Linked DNA regions of Microbispora hainanensis. The protein of the gene in region 2 interacts with the protein of the main gene of each other region in a pairwise test. Links are inferred from orthologs where the notes say so. Each region holds a gene or a part of one and is shown on either strand. Other genes may lie near its edges. The genes, in order: OHB01_RS32260 and hemL.

The links.
Region 1: the proteins of hemL (region 2) and OHB01_RS32260 interact in binary tests that used the Escherichia coli proteins (3 or more experiments, as listed by UniProt). The link is inferred for Microbispora hainanensis from one-to-one orthologs.

The regions. Positions count from the first base shown.
Region 1 is NZ_CP108086.1:7,016,289-7,023,814, forward strand. The notes cover bases 3,056-5,866. They hold OHB01_RS32260 (FadR/GntR family transcriptional regulator), read left to right. Parts: upstream 3,056-4,014; coding sequence 4,015-4,719; downstream 4,720-5,866. Other genes in these bases: OHB01_RS32255 (glycosyl hydrolase family 95 catalytic domain-containing protein), read right to left, coding at 3,056-3,579; OHB01_RS32265 (FadR/GntR family transcriptional regulator), read right to left, coding at 4,790-5,503; OHB01_RS32270 (sugar ABC transporter substrate-binding protein), read left to right, coding at 5,845-5,866. Outside these bases: more of OHB01_RS32255, read right to left, coding at 1-3,055; more of OHB01_RS32270, read left to right, coding at 5,867-6,921; OHB01_RS32275 (sugar ABC transporter ATP-binding protein), read left to right, coding at 6,935-7,526. UniProt on the Escherichia coli protein: Transcriptional activator of the glcDEFGB operon which is associated with glycolate utilization, and encodes malate synthase G and the genes needed for glycolate oxidase activity. Also negatively regulates the transcription of its own gene.
Region 2 is NZ_CP108086.1:2,855,781-2,863,405, reverse strand. The notes cover bases 2,940-5,849. They hold hemL (glutamate-1-semialdehyde 2,1-aminomutase), read right to left. Parts: upstream 5,088-5,849; coding sequence 3,792-5,087; downstream 2,940-3,791. Other genes in these bases: OHB01_RS13365 (bifunctional DNA primase/polymerase), read right to left, coding at 5,133-5,777; OHB01_RS13375 (hypothetical protein), read left to right, coding at 3,641-3,790; OHB01_RS13380 (EamA family transporter), read left to right, coding at 2,940-3,329. In the rest of the region: OHB01_RS13395 (TlpA disulfide reductase family protein), read right to left, coding at 1-436; OHB01_RS13385 (LysR family transcriptional regulator), read right to left, coding at 1,266-2,240; more of OHB01_RS13380, read left to right, coding at 2,442-2,939; hemB (porphobilinogen synthase), read right to left, coding at 5,901-6,887; OHB01_RS13355 (uroporphyrinogen-III synthase), read right to left, coding at 6,958-7,625. UniProt on the Escherichia coli protein: Aminomutase that catalyzes the transfer of the amine group on carbon 2 of glutamate 1-semialdehyde to the adjacent carbon 1 to form 5-aminolevulinate.

The DNA.
Region 1 (7,526 bases), 4.2 Mb from region 2 along the record:
GCTCGCCGCGCTGTACGCGACGTCGTAGGACGAGGTGACCTGCTTGCCGTCGATCGTGGCGGTCGCCTTCACGGTGACCGTGCCCGCCTCGATCTGGGCGGTCCGGGTGTTGAAGGACTGGTAGGCCTGCTTGCCCGGAGCCACATCGGCCACCGTCTTGGACCCGTACGGGGTGGTCAGTGTGATGGTCGCCGGAACGTCGGAGTCGTTGACGGCCGTGACCGCGACGTACGCCGAACTGCCGATGCAGCGGGAGGACGCGGTGACGGTCAGCTTGACCTCCGGCTCGGGCGGCGTGGCGGAGTCGAGGGCGACGGCGAAGATGTGCATCGTGGCGACGCCGTTCGCCGCCTTCGGGCTGATGTTGGGCAGGTCGACGCGGGAGATCTCCTTGTTCTGCAGAGTGACGCCGGAGTAGTAGATGGTGGCGGGGGTGTTCTGCCGCTGGTTGTTCGGCCGGTTCTGGTAGGGGGCCACGACGGCGGCGTCGCTCCCCGAAGCCGGCGCGCCGTACCAGTCGGGCGAGCTGAGGGTGAAGGTCTGCCTCGTGCCGTCCTTGTAGACGACGGTGGCCGGTCCGGACACCGCGCCGTAGGTCCCGGCCAGCAGGAAGCCGAGCGTCTTGCCGGTGCCGGTCACCTTGAGGGACTGCCCGGAGGCGATGGCGTTGTCGGGGGTGCCCACCGCGACGTCGGGCCAGGTGAAGGTGAGCCCGTTCTTGGTGATGGTGGCCCCCGGGGTGACGCCGACCGACGCCAGCGCCTGGGCGGAGATGCTGGCGCCGTTGCCGTCGAAGTTCCCGGGAGCGGTGTTGGTGTCGTCGGTGACCGCGACGTTGCTGAAGAGCTCCTCAAGCGGCTTCTCGCCGCCGCCCCACACCTGCACCGTGGCCGTCGTGGAGACGGCCCAGTCGTCGCCCCCCTCGGTGCCGCTGAGGACGGCGGTGACGGTCGCGGCGCCGCTCGCCGCGCCGGTGGCGGGAGTGAAGGTGAACTCCACCGTGGCCTTCGCGTCCGCCGCCAGCGGCCCCACTTCGGCGTGCTCGGGGGTGACGGTCCACCCCTCCGGCACCGTGAGGGCCACGCTCGCCGACGCCAGCGGCTCCTCGACCGCTCTGACGGTGACCTCGGCCTTCGCCGCCTCACCCGGGGTGACCTCGACCGGTGCGGTCACCGTGACCTTCTGCAGCGCGTACGCCCGGTAGGTGTGACCGGCCTGCGCGGTGATCCGGACGGCGTCGGCCTCGGTCTTCTCCACCGTGGCCGAGCCGCCGCCGGTGACGTCGCGGACCTTGTGACGCCCGGCGAAGATGCCGCCGCGCACCTTGACGACACCGTCGCGGTCGGGCGTGATGAGGTATTCGTCGGCCTGCCCCTCGCTCCACGCCGCGCCGACGGTATGGCCGCCGCGGCCCCGCAGGCCGCGCACCTTTCCGTTCCGCCAGGCGTCCGGAAGCGCCGGCAGCACGTGCAGCTCGCCGGTGTGGCTCTGCAGCAGCATCTCCGTGATGCCGGAGGTCGCGCCGAAGTTGCCGTCGATCTGGAACGGCGGGTGCAGGTCGAACATGTTCGGCGCGAGCCTGGCCGGGGTGACCAGGAGGCGGACCAGGTCGTGCGCCCGGTTGCCCTCCTCCATCCGCGCCCAGTAGTTGATCTTCCAGGCCAGCGACCAGCCGGTGCCGTCGTCGCCGCGCAGTTCGAGAGTCCGCCGCGCCGCGTCGTACAGCTCCGGGGTGCCGCGCTTGGTGATCTGGTGGCTGGGGTGCAGGCCGTACAGGTGGGAGATGTGCCGGTGGTTCTGCTCGGTCTCCACCCAGTCGTACAGCCACTCCTGGATGTTGCCGCGCGAACCGATCTTCATCGGGGCGAGCCGGTCCCTGGCGGCCAGGACCTGTGCCCGGAAGCTCGCGTCCACGCCGAGGACCTCACTGGCCTCCGCGCAGCCGTCGAACAGGTCGCGCAGGATCTGGTTGTCCATCGTCGGGCCGGCGGCGACGCTGGCGTTCGCGTGGTGGCTGAGCTCGGGCGAGTTCGACGGGTTGGTGACGAGATATCCGAGCTTCGGCTCCTCGACGAGGGTGTCGAGGAAGAACTGCGCCGCGCCCTTCATCGCCGGGTAGTTCTTACGCAGGAACTCGACGTCGCCGGTGAACAGGTAGTGGTCCCAGATCATGGTGGCCAGCCACGCGCCGCCGGTCTGCCACATGCCCCAGAACGCGCCGTCGACGACCGAGGTCGCCCGCCACGCGTCGGTGTTGTGGTGGGTGACCCAACCGCCGGCGCCGTACTGCACCTCGGCCGTGCGCGCGCCGGTCACCGTGAGGTCGTTGATCATGCTGAACACCGGCTCGAAGCACTCCGACAGGTTCGTGGTGTCGGCGGGCCAGTAGTTCATCGGCAGGTTCGCGTTGATGGTGTACTTCGAGTCCCACTGCGGGCTCATCGAGTCGTTCCAGATGCCCTGGAGGTTGGCCGGCTGGGTCCCCGGCCGCGAGCAGGAGATCAGCAGGTAGCGGCCGAACTGGAAGAGCAGCGCGGAGAACTGGGGGTCGTCGACGGCCCCGTGCTGGGTGATCCGGACGTCGGTCGGCTGGTCGGCCGCGTCGGTGCGGTCGAGTTCGAGCGTCGTCCGGTTGAACAGCTCCTGATAGTCGGCCACGTGCCGGCTGCGCAGCGTGTCGTACGCCGTGCCCTGGGCGGCCTCGAGGTGCTGTCGCGCGATGCCCTGGTAGTCGCCGCTGACATCCTTGTAGTTCACGTAGCTGGAGCCGATGGAGATCAGCAGCGTCACGCTGTCGGCGGCGGACACCTGGAGCGTTCCGCCGGAGCTCGTGACGCTGCCGCCCTCGGCGACGGCCTTGGCCAGCGCCAGGAACTTGACCTGGCCGGTGATGCCCTCGAAGTTGCCCGAGACGCCGTCGAGCGCGACCGTGGAGCTGTCCGGGCTGGTCAGCGTCGTGCGCTGGGGGCTGTCGAACGTCGCGCTGAAGGTGATCGAGCCGGGCTTGTCGGCGGTGAGGCGGACGACGATGACCTGGTCGGGCGCGCTGGCGAACACCTCGCGCTTGTAGCGCACGCCGTTCAGCAGGTAGGTGACGGACGCGACGGCGGTGGTGAGGTCGAGCTGGCGGTTGTATTCGGTGAACCCGCTGCTGCCGGGGAAGGTCAGCCTGATGTTGCCGACCGTCTGGTAGGCGAGCTGGCCCGCGGGTGAGCCCAGCATGTTCTGGTCGATCAGCGTCTGTGCCTGGGTCCACTGGTCCTCGAAGACCAGGCGCCGGATCTCCGGCAGCGCCGCCAGGCCCTTCGGGTTGCTCTGGTCGTACGGCCCGCCGCCCCAGACCGTGTCCTCGTTGAGCTGCAGGCGCTCGGCGTCGACGTTGCCGAACACCATCGCGCCGAGGCGTCCGTTGCCGATGGGGAGGGCGCGGAGCCAGTCCGTGCCCGCGCCCTTGTCGTACCAGAGCGCCATGTCGCTGGCGGCGCGCACCTCCGAGGGTGCCACCGATCCTGCTCGGGCGACCGCCGTCCACTGCATCGGCAGCATCAGAGCCCCGGCTCCGACCGTGCCGATCTTCATTAATTGCCTTCGCGTCAGATCTGGCATTCGCTCTCCAAGCGCATGGCTGCCTTGCCGGCGGCCGGCGCCGCGCCCTTGGGCTGCGAGAGCCCCGCATCGAGGAGACGGGCGGGGTTCGGCGGGACCGGCTGCGTGACGAGGCTGTGTAGGGGGTGATGGCAAAGCTACAAAGATTTGATGTATCGGTCAACGATGTGATGCAAAACCCCCGCAAGCCGGTCATCTGACCGCTATCAGGCCGGAATACATCTAACCTTTGGCGGGAAAGGCCATGCGGCGCCGGGTAGCGGCACGCGGCCGCGTCCTGTATCCGTAGAGCAGCAGTGATTCCCGACGACCATGCGCGAACGACGTGCGGGCAGGCCGCATCCGCTCCCCGCACGCCGTGGTAACGGGGAATCCCCCGCTCCCGCCGACCCTGGGAACCTACCTGCCATGTCACGCACAGACGATGTAGTGGACAGCATCAAGCGGATGATCCTCGACGGCGTCCTGCGGCCCGGCGACCGTCTGCCCGTCGAGAAGGACCTCGCCGAGTCGCTGGGCGTCTCACGCGGGGCGCTGCGCGAAGGGATCTCGGCGCTGTCGATCCTCGGCATCGTCAGCACCCGGCAGGGCGACGGGACGTACATCACGAACCTCGACGCGACGCAGTTGCTGGCTCCGATGGGCTTCGTCGTGGACCTGCACGGCCAGGGCGACCCGCGGCACGTCTACACCGTCCGGCGTCTGCTCGAATCGGAGGCGGCCCGGCTCGCCGCCACCAGCATCACCGACGAGGCGCTCTGCCAGGCCAGGGACCTGCTCGGCGAGTCGGCCCGGATCATCGATCAGGCGCCCCACGACCACGAGCGCCTCATCGAGATCGACATCGCCTTCCACCGCATCATCGCCGCCCACACCGACAACCCGGTCCTGGTCGGCCTGATCGAGGCGTTCGCCCGGCGCACCGTCCGCGGCCGGCTGTGGCGGAGCCTCCACGAGGAGGGCGCCGACCGGCGTACCCACGACGAGCACGTGGCGATCTGGGCGGCGCTCGCGGCACGCGATCCCGAACGGGCGCGCATCCGGATGGCCAACCATCTCGTCGGGGTCGAGGAGTCCCTCCCCCGGCTGCCCGACGACGGCGACGCGCCCTGATCACAGCACAGGGATCACCACACAGGGATCACCGCGCCCTGATCACCGTGCCCTGATCACCGTGCCCTGATCACCGCGCCGAGTCGGGGTCCGTGCCGGGACGCGACCGGCCGAGGTTCTCCCGCAGCCAGGTCTCCGTGGTGCTGACGTGCACGAGCGCGACCGCCTGGGCGAGCGCGGCGTCGCCGGCCGCGAGCGCGCGATAGATGGCGGCGTGCTCGGCGATCGTACGGCCGGCCGCGTTCTCCTCCACCAGCCCGCGCCAGACCCGCGCCCGGAGAGTGCGGCTGGCGATGCCGCCGAGGAGGGCGGCCAGGGACTTGTTGCCCGTGGCGTCGAAAACGGCCCGGTGGAAGGCGTCGTCGTGGTGGTTGAGCGCTTCGGTGTCGTTCTGTGCCGCGATCATCGCGTTGAGATGCCGCTCGACGTCCGCGAGCTGCCCGGCGGTGATCCGGGCGGCGGCCAGACCCGTCGCGACCGGCTCGAACAGCCGCCGCACCTCGGTGATCTCGAGCAGGTCGTCGCCCCGCATCATCTCGACGGCGAGGCCGACCCCTTCGAGCAGCAGCTCCGGCGAAAGGCTCGTGACGTACGTGCCGTCGCCCCTGCGCACCTCCAGCACGCGTGTGGTGACGAGGGAGCGGACGGCCTCCCTGAGCAGGTTGCGGGACAGGCCCAGCTCGGCGGCCAGGTCCTGTTCTGGAGGCAGCCGGGCGCCCGGAGGAAGCGTCCCGTCCTTGATGCGCTGCCTGATGCGCTCGATCGCCTGCTCGGTCAACGACATACCTGCATTTTGGTGTGTCAGGACACCAGACCTCCACATGGTCCACGTAGCGTGCTGCGTCTTCCGGCCCGCAGACATGCGATGTGTCCGGTCTTCCCACCCGTACGGTGATGGCCGAGACGTCGGATCCCTTGGTGATGAGAGCCGCGTGCGTAACGGAATATCACCATCCTTACCCAAGGTCTGGACACTAGAGCGGTTTTGAGCATAGAAAGACATCCCATGTCCTGTCGTGATTGGCCCCCTCACGACCAACCTCACCCATGCCCCGTACGACGACGCGGACGTCACCTGAGCGTCGGCGACGGCATGGCAGCCGTGGTGCTTCAGAAGGAGAGACGATGGAACGCAAACGGTTCGCACTCGCCGCGGCCTTAGCCCTGTCCGGATGCCTCGCCGCCGCCTGTGGCGGCAGCGGCGGCACGGGAGACGGCGGCTCCGGGAACGACGCGGCGGCGAAGCCGGTCATCGGCGTCGACTATCCGCGTTCCGACACGGACTTCTGGAACTCCTACATCAGTTACGTGCCGAAGTTCGCCGGCGAGCTGGGCGCGGAGATCAAGACCACCAACTCCCAGAACGACATCGCGAAGCTCACCGCCAACGTGCAGACCCTGATGAGCCAGGGTGTGAAGGGCGTGGTCATGGCGCCGCAGGACACCGCGGCGGTGGCGCCCACGCTGCAGCAGCTCGAGAACAAGAAGATCCCCGCCGTGCTGGTGGACACCCGGCCCGACACCGGGAACGCCTTCATGGTCGTGCGCGCCGACAACCGCGCGTACGGGGAGAAGGCCTGCAGGTTCCTGGGCGAGAAGCTCGGCGGCAACGGCAAGGTGGTCATGCTGGAGGGCGACCTGGCCTCCATCAACGGCCGGGACCGCACCGAGGCGTTCAACGACTGCATGAAGCAGAACTATCCCGGCATCAAGGTGTTCGGCGAGGCGACGAACTGGGACGGCGCCGTGGCCTCGCAGAAGCTCTCGACGGTGCTGACCGCGAACCCCGACGTCAAGGGCGTCTACATGCAGTCGAGCTTCGCCCTCGCCGGCACGCTGCAGGTGCTCAAGCAGCGCGACCTGCTGGTGCCGCCGGACGACCCCAAGCACGTCTTCGTCGTCTCCAACGACGGCATCCCGCAGGAGCTCAAGGACATCGCCGCCGGGAACATCGACGCGACCGTCTCCCAGCCCGCGGACCTGTACGCCAAGTGGGCGCTGTCGTACGCGCAGGCCGCGATCGAGGGCAAGACCTTCCAGCCGGGGCCGACCGATCACGACAGCACCATCATCCAGGTGCGGCCGGGCCTGCTGGAGGACCAGCTGTCCGCGCCGCTCGTCACGGCCGACGGCGGCACCTATGGCGGGATCTCCAGCGTGAAGCACGACGACAAGTCGCTGTGGGGCAACAACCTGAGCTGAGAGGGCGTGACCGATGGAAGCGTTCGCGGGAGGGCCCGCGAGCCCTCCACCCGCCCGCGACGGCGGGCCGGGCCGTACGGACCCGCCCGTCGCCGCGGCGGAGAACATCACCAAGAGGTACGGCGAGACGACGGCGCTCGACGGCGCCCGCATCACGATCGGGCCCGGGGAGGCGCACGCGCTGGTCGGGCGCAACGGTGCGGGCAAGTCGACGCTGGTCTCCATCCTGACCGGGCTGCAGGCGCCGGACGAGGGCGAGGTCCGCTTCGCCGGGTCGCCCGCGCCGCGGCTGTCCGACCGGGACGCCTGGCGGGAACGGGTCGCCTGCGTCTACCAGAAGTCCACGATCATCCCTGAGCTGACCGTGGCGGAGAACCTCTACCTGAACAGGCACGACCGCAACCGGCTGGGGCTGGTCGGCTGGAAGAGCCTGTGGCGGAAGGCGGCCGACCTGCTGGAGGCATGGTCGGTGGACGTCGACGTCCGCAGGCCGGCCGGGGAGCTCGGGGTCGAGCAGCGGCAGTTCGTGGAGATCGCCCGGGCGCTGTCGTTCGGCGCGCGGTTCATCATCCTCGACGAGCCCACCGCCCAGCTCGACGGCGCGG
Region 2 (7,625 bases):
CGGGCTCGACCGAGCGGTCGTACGCCTGGGCGGACGCCTTGAGGTCCTTGAAGTTGACGCCGAGGAAATCCACGCCCTTGGACTTGGTGCTCGCCGCGATGTCCTTGAGCACGGGGGCCTCGGCGCGGCAGGGTGCGCACCAGGAGGCCCAGAAGTTCAGCACGTGGACCTTGCCCGCGGTCAGCGTGGCGGTGCCGCCGTCGAGGGTCTGCCCCTCGATCACGGGCGCCTTGTGACGCTGCGCGGCGTCGAAGAACTCGACGCGGCCGTCCCCCGGGATGAAGCGCGTGTCGCCGGAGCGGGGCTGGGCGGCCTGGCCGCCCGCGCACCCGGCGAGGGCCGTCGCCGCCACGGCCGCGGCGACGAGCGCCGTCAGGCGCTTGGCGGTGGCGCGGCCGGCGGTCACGCTGTTGGCTGGCAGGCGCTTGGCGGACACGGGAGGAGGATCTCCTTGTACTACAACCGGTAGAGCTGTAAGCCTACCGAGCGCCACGGGTGCCTCGTTCTCCGGGTCACACACCGGGGACGGATCGCGATCCGGGGGTCTCCTCGTCCTCCGAGCCCGCCTGAAGGGCCTCGGGAAGCACCTCGTCGGCCTTGTCGAACAGCGCCGCCTCGCCCTGCGGCGGCGCACCGGCCCGCAGCAGCGCCCCGGCGGGCTCGCTGTAGCCGACGCTCATGAGCCGGTCGCCCTCGAAGGTCAGGCTGGTGAGGCTGGCGAGCGCGCACTGACGGCGGCGGGGGTCGTGCCACAGCCGCCTGCCCTCGGCCGCCAGCCGGATGATCCAGATGGGCAGCTGGTGGCTGACGAGCAGTGCCTCGTGGCCGCGCGCCGCCGCCCGCGCGTCGTCGATGACCGCCTTCATGCGCGCCACGACCTCGGTGTACGGCTCGCCCCACGACGGACGGAACGGGTTCCTGAAGTGGCGGTAGGAGCGAAGGTCGCGGAAGACGTTGTCGCTCCCGGCCATCCGCAGGCCCTCGAAGACGTTGCCCGCCTCGATCAGCCGCTCGTCGATCGCCACCTCCAGGCCCAGGGCCCGGGCGGACGGCGCCGCGGTCTCCTGGGCGCGCTCCATGGGCGAGCTCCACAGCGCGACGATGTCCCTGCCCTCGACGGCCTTGGCGACCACCTCGGCCATCCTGCGGCCGGTCTCGGACAGGTGGTAGCCGGGCAGCCTGCCGTACAGGACCCCACGGGGATTGTGAACCTCACCGTGCCGGAGCAGGTGAACGATGGTCATCTCTGTCATGACCTGGACAGCCTACCCGCCGGGCAGCTCCGCGGACGCCGGGCGCGGCGCGTCGGTGGCAGGGCGCGGCGCGTCGGCGGCAGAGATGTTCAGCGCGTCGACGGAGCAGCGCAGCGCGTCGACGGCGGCGCGGATCGCGGGGCGGCGGGCGGCGTCGGACCTCCAGACCGCGTAGATGCGCCGCACCGGCGGCGGCTGGACGGCCAGGACGGCGACGCCCTCGGGCAGCGGTCCACGGCCCAGCCGGGGGATGAGCGCGCAACCGTGCCCCTCGGCGACCAGCGCGAGGTGGGTGGGGTATTCGTCGGCCATGGCGACGATCCGCGGCTCCCGCTCCTCGGAGCGCAGCAGGAACATCAGGAAGTCGTGGCAGACGGTGCCGGGGGCCGAGCTGATCCAGTTTTCGCCGGCGAGGTCGCTCAGCCGCACATGGTCGGCTTTCACCAGGGGATGGTCGGCCGGCACGACGACGTCGGCCACGTCGTCGAACAGCGCCGTGCGCGACAGGCCCTCGGGCAGCGCCATCGGCCTGTTGAGCCAGTCCTGCAGGACGGCGAGGTCGAGGTCGCCGCGCGCCAGCTCGCGGATCTGCCGCTCCGGCTCCCTCTCGTAGAGCAGCAGGTCGAGATCGGGGTGCTGCCTCTTGAGCATGGTCAGGGCGCGCGGCACGATGCCCCGGGCCGCGGTGGGGAAGGCGGCGATGGTCAGCTTGCCGACCACCGCCCCGCGCAGCGCCTCGAAATCGGCCTCCGCCGTCTCCACGAGCGCGAGGATGCGCTCGGCGTGCTCGGCGAGCAGCCCGGCGGCGTCGGTGAGCTTCACCCCGCGCCCGTTGCGTTCGATCAGGACGGCCCCGGTCTCCCGTTCGAGCTTCGCGAGCTGCTGGGAGATCGCCGAAGGGGTGACCATCAGCGCCTCGGCCGCGGCGCCTACGGAGCCGTAGACCGCGACGGCGTGGAGAGCCTTCAACCGGTTCAGGTCCAACATGTAGCCAGTCTAAACCGTCCTCCTTAGAAAAACTTGTTTGCGCTCAACTGTTTAGCAATGCGATGCTATAGCCATGCGAATCTTCAACAGACTCTTCACTAAGCCCCTCCGATCCGAGCAGACCTCCTATCTGGAGACCCTGGCGCGGCAGGCACGACAGACCCGCGACCGTCGCCCCTCCTCGCGCTGATCCCCTGATCCATGCGCCCCCGCCACCTGGCTCTCGCCGTCGCACTCGCCGCCATCTGGGGCTTCAACTTCGTCGTCATGCAGACGGGACTGAAGCACTATCCGCCGCTGACGTACGCCGCCCTCCGGTTCCTGTTGGCCGCCTTCCCCGCCGTACTCATAGCCGGAGGGCCACGGGCGCCCTGGCGGTGGGTGCTGGCGACCGGCGCGACGCTCGGCGTCGCCCAATACGGCCTGCTGCTGCTCGGCATGCGCGCCGGCATGCCCGCCGGGCTGACCTCCCTGGTCATCCAGGTGCAGGCCGTCTTCACCGCGCTGTTCGCGACCGCGCTGCTCGGCGAACGCCTCGGGCGGCGCAGGATCGCCGGGACGGCGGTGGCCTTCTGCGGCCTGGGCCTGATCGCGGCCGACGTGGCCGCCAGGTCGGGGGCGATCCCCTTCGGCGCGTTCCTGCTGTGCGTCGGCGCGGCGGCCGGGTGGGGGCTCGGCAACGTCGCCACCCGCAAGGCCGCGCCGCCGGACTCCCTGCGGTTCATGGTCTGGGTGAGCGCGGTCTCGGCGCCGCCCCTGCTGGCGCTGGCCCTGGCCACCGAGGGGCCGTCGTCGCTGACGTCGTTCACGGCCGAGGGTGTGGGCGCCGTGCTCTACACGGCGTTCCTGTCCACCCTCGGCGGGTTCGCCATCTGGGGATGGCTGCTGGCCCGCTACGACGCCTCGGTGGTCGCGCCGTACAGCCTGCTCGTGCCGGTCTTCGGCATCGCCTCCGCCGCGCTGTTCACCGGCGAGCCGATCTCCCTCCTCACCGTCGCCGCGGGCGCCCTCATCCTCGCCGGCCTCCTGTTCGCCAACTCACGCCCCCGTACGGCCCTCACCAGCCGCCCGGTGCCCGTCCCCCGCTGACCCTCGCGCTCGCACGGATACGGCTACGGTGAGCGACGTGGACGACACTGAGACGTACGACGTGAGCCGTGCACTGGAGTGCTGGCCGGCGCCGCCGCCCTGGGGGTGGCGCGCGGACGACCTCGATCGTCTGCCTTCGGAGGGCCCGAATGGCGAGCCCGGCTTCTTCGAGCGCGTCGAGCTGATCGACGGAGCACTCGTCTTCAACTCACCCCAGCGGCGGTTCCACCAGCGCCTCATCCGCGGCCTCACAGAGCGGCTCGACGCGGAGGCTGAGGTACGCCGAGGCGGGCATCCCGCACTTCTGGCGGGTGGAGGAGAGCGACGGGCGTCCCGTCGTCTACGTGTACGAACGGGACCCCGCCACGGGCGCGTACACGCCGACCGGGATCCACCACGGGCACCTGGCGGTGCAGGTGCCCTTCCCGTTCGAGGTGGATCTCGACCAGCTGGTGAAGTGAGTCAGACGCCGGCGGCTTGGGCGGCGGCCTTGGCGGCCAGGGGGAGAGCCTCGGCGACCTGGGTGAGCGCCGCGTCGTCGTGGGCGGCCGACAGGAACCACGCCTCGTACGCCGACGGCGGCAGGTAGACGCCCTGGTCGAGCATGCTGTGGAAGAACGCGCGGTACGCGTCGGTGTTCTGGGTCCGGGCCGAGTCGAAGTCGGTGACCGGGGTGTCGGTGAAGAAGATCGAGAAGAGGTTTCCGGCCCGCTGGAGGCGGTGCGGCACCCCGGCGGCGGCCAGCGCGTCGGAGGCGGCCCTGCCGATGACCAGCGCGGACGCGTCGACCCTGTCGTACACGTCGTCGTCGCAGGCGCGCAGCGTGGCCAGCCCGGCGGCGCAGGCGAGCGGGTTGCCCGACAGCGTGCCGGCCTGGTAGACGGGCCCCTCCGGGGCGAGGGCGGCCATGACCTCCGCCCGCCCGCCGAACGCCGCGGCGGGCAGCCCGCCGCCCATGACCTTGCCGAACGTCATCAGGTCGGCCTCGACGGGGTCGATGCCGTACCAGCCGGAGGCGGACACCCGGAACCCGGTCAGCACCTCGTCGATGATCAGCAGCGCGCCGTGCTCGGTGCACAGCTCGCGCAGGCGCCGGTTGAAGCCGTCGGCAGGCGGCACGACGCCCATGTTCGCCGGGCACGCCTCGGTGATCACGCAGGCGATGTCGAACGTGCGGAACGCCTCCTCGACCGCCTCGATCGAGTTGTACGGCAGCACGATCGTGTCGGCCGCGGAGGCCCCGGTGACGCCGGGGGTGTCGGGCAGGCCGAAGGTGGCGACCCCGGACCCGGCCGAGGCCAGCAGCGCGTCCACGTGCCCGTGGTAGCAGCCGGCGAACTTCACGACCTTCGCCCGGCCGGTGAAGCCGCGGGCCAGCCGTACGGCGGACATGGTGGCCTCGGTGCCGGAGCTGACCAGCCGGACCTTCTCGACGGGGGCGACGCGGGAGACGATCTCCTCGGCGAGCAGGACCTCGCCCTCGGTCGCGGTGCCGAACGAGAAGCCGCGCGCGACGGCCTCTTCCAGTGCCTCCACGACGGCGGGGTGGCGGTGGCCGAGGATCATCGGGCCCCAGGAGCACACCAGGTCGACGTAACGGTTGCCGTCCACGTCGGTGATGTACGGCCCCTCGCCGGAGGCCATGAAGCGGGGGGTGCCGCCCACGGCGCCGAAGGCGCGCACCGGCGAGTTGACGCCGCCGGGAACGATCCGGCGGGCGCGGTCGAACAGGTCCTCGGAGGTCTGCGTGCGAGTCACGCCCTCCAGATTACGGGCCCACCCGTCCGGGGCCCGTACCGGGAATCACTCGCAGAAGTCGGCGAGCAGGTCGAGCACGCGCAGCGGATCGGGCAGCGGACGCCCGTCGGGGGGCCTGATCCAGCTCACGACCCCGCCCGTGGGCGTGGTGGACGGCGGCGCGAGCACGTAGCTGTCGCGGCAGTGCCAGCGCAGGCCCGGCGTCTCGTCGATCGTCTCGGGTCCCGCGTCGAGGCTGCAGGACCACCACTCGTCCTCGTCCTCGGGCGCCCCACGCGTCGCGACGAAAAAAAGAACCCGGTCGCCGTTCTCGGCGACCGGGCCCGTGTCGAAGCCTGCTGCGTCCATGGCGGCCAGGGCGGGACGGCCCGCCGCGGCCGGTACGTCGAACACGTCGAACACCCTGCCGGTGGGCAGGATCACGTTCATGTCCGGATCCTGCTTCCACCACCGCGTGAGCAGCGCCGTGTCCGTCGTGGCCTGCATCTGCCACGCGGGCGACAGCGGGTGCATGCCGGGATCGGGACAGCCGACCCGGTCGCAGGAGCACGCCCTGCCTCCCTCGCTCAGCGGGTGGGCGCCCATACAGCTCGCCCAGCCCAGCTGTGCGTACTCCAACACCGACGTCATCTTCCGCGGCGCGTGATGCGCACGCCGTTTCGCACGTCGGGCCAGCGGTACCCCCACCATGGCGCTCCTCCCCACAAGCGTCACACCCGCTGCCCTCCTGCGTTACGCAAGATGCTCGCGGTACATGTACCTGATAATGCCTTCTGGCCGATCGCGGCTCGGCAGGACCCCCCTGATGAGGGGTCAGGATAGTCCGCGGGCGACCTCGGTGGCCCAGTAAGTGAGGATCATGTCGGCACCGGCGCGGCGGATCGCGATCAGCGACTCCATGATCACCCGCTCCCGGTCGATCCAGCCGTTGGCCGCCGCCGCCTCGACCATCGCGTACTCGCCGCTGACCTGGTAGGCCGCGACCGGCACGTCGACGGTGTCGCGGACCTGCCGCAGGATGTCGAGGTAGGCCAGGGCGGGCTTGACCATGACGGCGTCCGCGCCCTCGGCCAGGTCGAGACGCACCTCGCGCAGCGCCTCGCCGATCGGTCCGGCCGGGTCCTGCTGGTAGGCGCTGCGGTCGCCGAACTGCGGCGCGCACTCGGCGGCGTCGCGGAACGGCCCGTAGAACCCGGAGGCGTACTTCGCGGCGTACGCCAGGATCGGGATCTCGGCGAAGCCGTTGGCGTCGAGGGCCGCGCGGATGGCGCCGACCTGGCCGTCCATCATCCCGCTCGGCGCGATCATCCGGGAGCCGGCCGCCGCCTGCGCGACCGCCGCCGACGCGTAGCGCTCCAGCGTCGCGTCGTTGTCCACCTCGCCGTCGGCCGTCAGCAGGCCGCAGTGGCCGTGGTCGGTGTATTCGTCCAGGCAGGTGTCGGTCATCAGCACCAGCGCGTCGCCCAGGTCGGAGGCGAGGTCGCGCAGCGCCACCTGGACGATGCCGTCCGGGTCGTCGGCGCCCGAGCCCCTGGCGTCCTTGTGCGCGGGGATCCCGAACAGGATGATCCCGCCCACGCCGGCCTCGGCCGCCTCGTGGGCGGCCTTACGCAGCGACTCGCGGGTGTGCTGGACGACCCCGGGCATGGAGCCCACCGGCTGCGGCTCGGCGATGCCCTCCTTGACGAACATCGGCAGGATGAGCTCGGCCGGGTGCAGCCGCGTCCCCGCGACCATCCGGCGCATCGCGGCGGTACGGCGCAGCCGCCGGGGCCGCGCCACCGGGTATTGGGCGTTCACAATGGTCTCCCCGCTCTTGATCGCGCCGGCCCGCCGGGAGGCCGTCCCGGCGGGCCGCACACGAGTCGGTTCACTTGACGCGTCGCCGCGCGCCCCTGCGCATCTGGGACGGACGGCGGGGCACCTCGCCCGCCGACACGGCGGCGTGCCGCATCTTGGCACCATAGTCCGCCAGCGCCGCGGCGAGAGCCGTGGCGGACGGTTTGTCGGCCATCACGTCGACCCGCAGGCCGAACTCCTCGGCCGTCTTGGCGGTCTGCGGCCCGATGACCGCGATCACGGTCACGTTGTGCGGCTTTCCGGCGATGCCGACGAGGTTGCGCACGGTCGAGGACGAGGTGAACAGCACGGCGTCGAACCCGCCGCCCTTGATCGCCTCGCGGATCGGGGCGGGCGGCGGCGCGGCGCGCACGGTGCGGTAGGCCGTCACGTCGTCGCACTCCCAGCCGAGCTGGGTCAGCCCCGCCACCAGCGTCTCGGTCGCGATGTCGGCCCGCGGCAGCAGCACCCGGTTGATCGGGTCGAGCATCGAGTCGTACGGCGGCCACTCGGCCAGCAGGCCCTCGGACGACTGCTCGCCCGTCGGCATGAGGTCGGGCTTCACGCCGAACTCGACCAGCGCCCGCGAGGTGGCCTCGCCCACGGCGGCGACCTTGAGCCCGGCGAACGCCCGGGCGTCCAGGCCGTACTCCTCGAACTTCTCGCGCACCGCCTTGACCGCGTTGGCGCTGGTGAAGG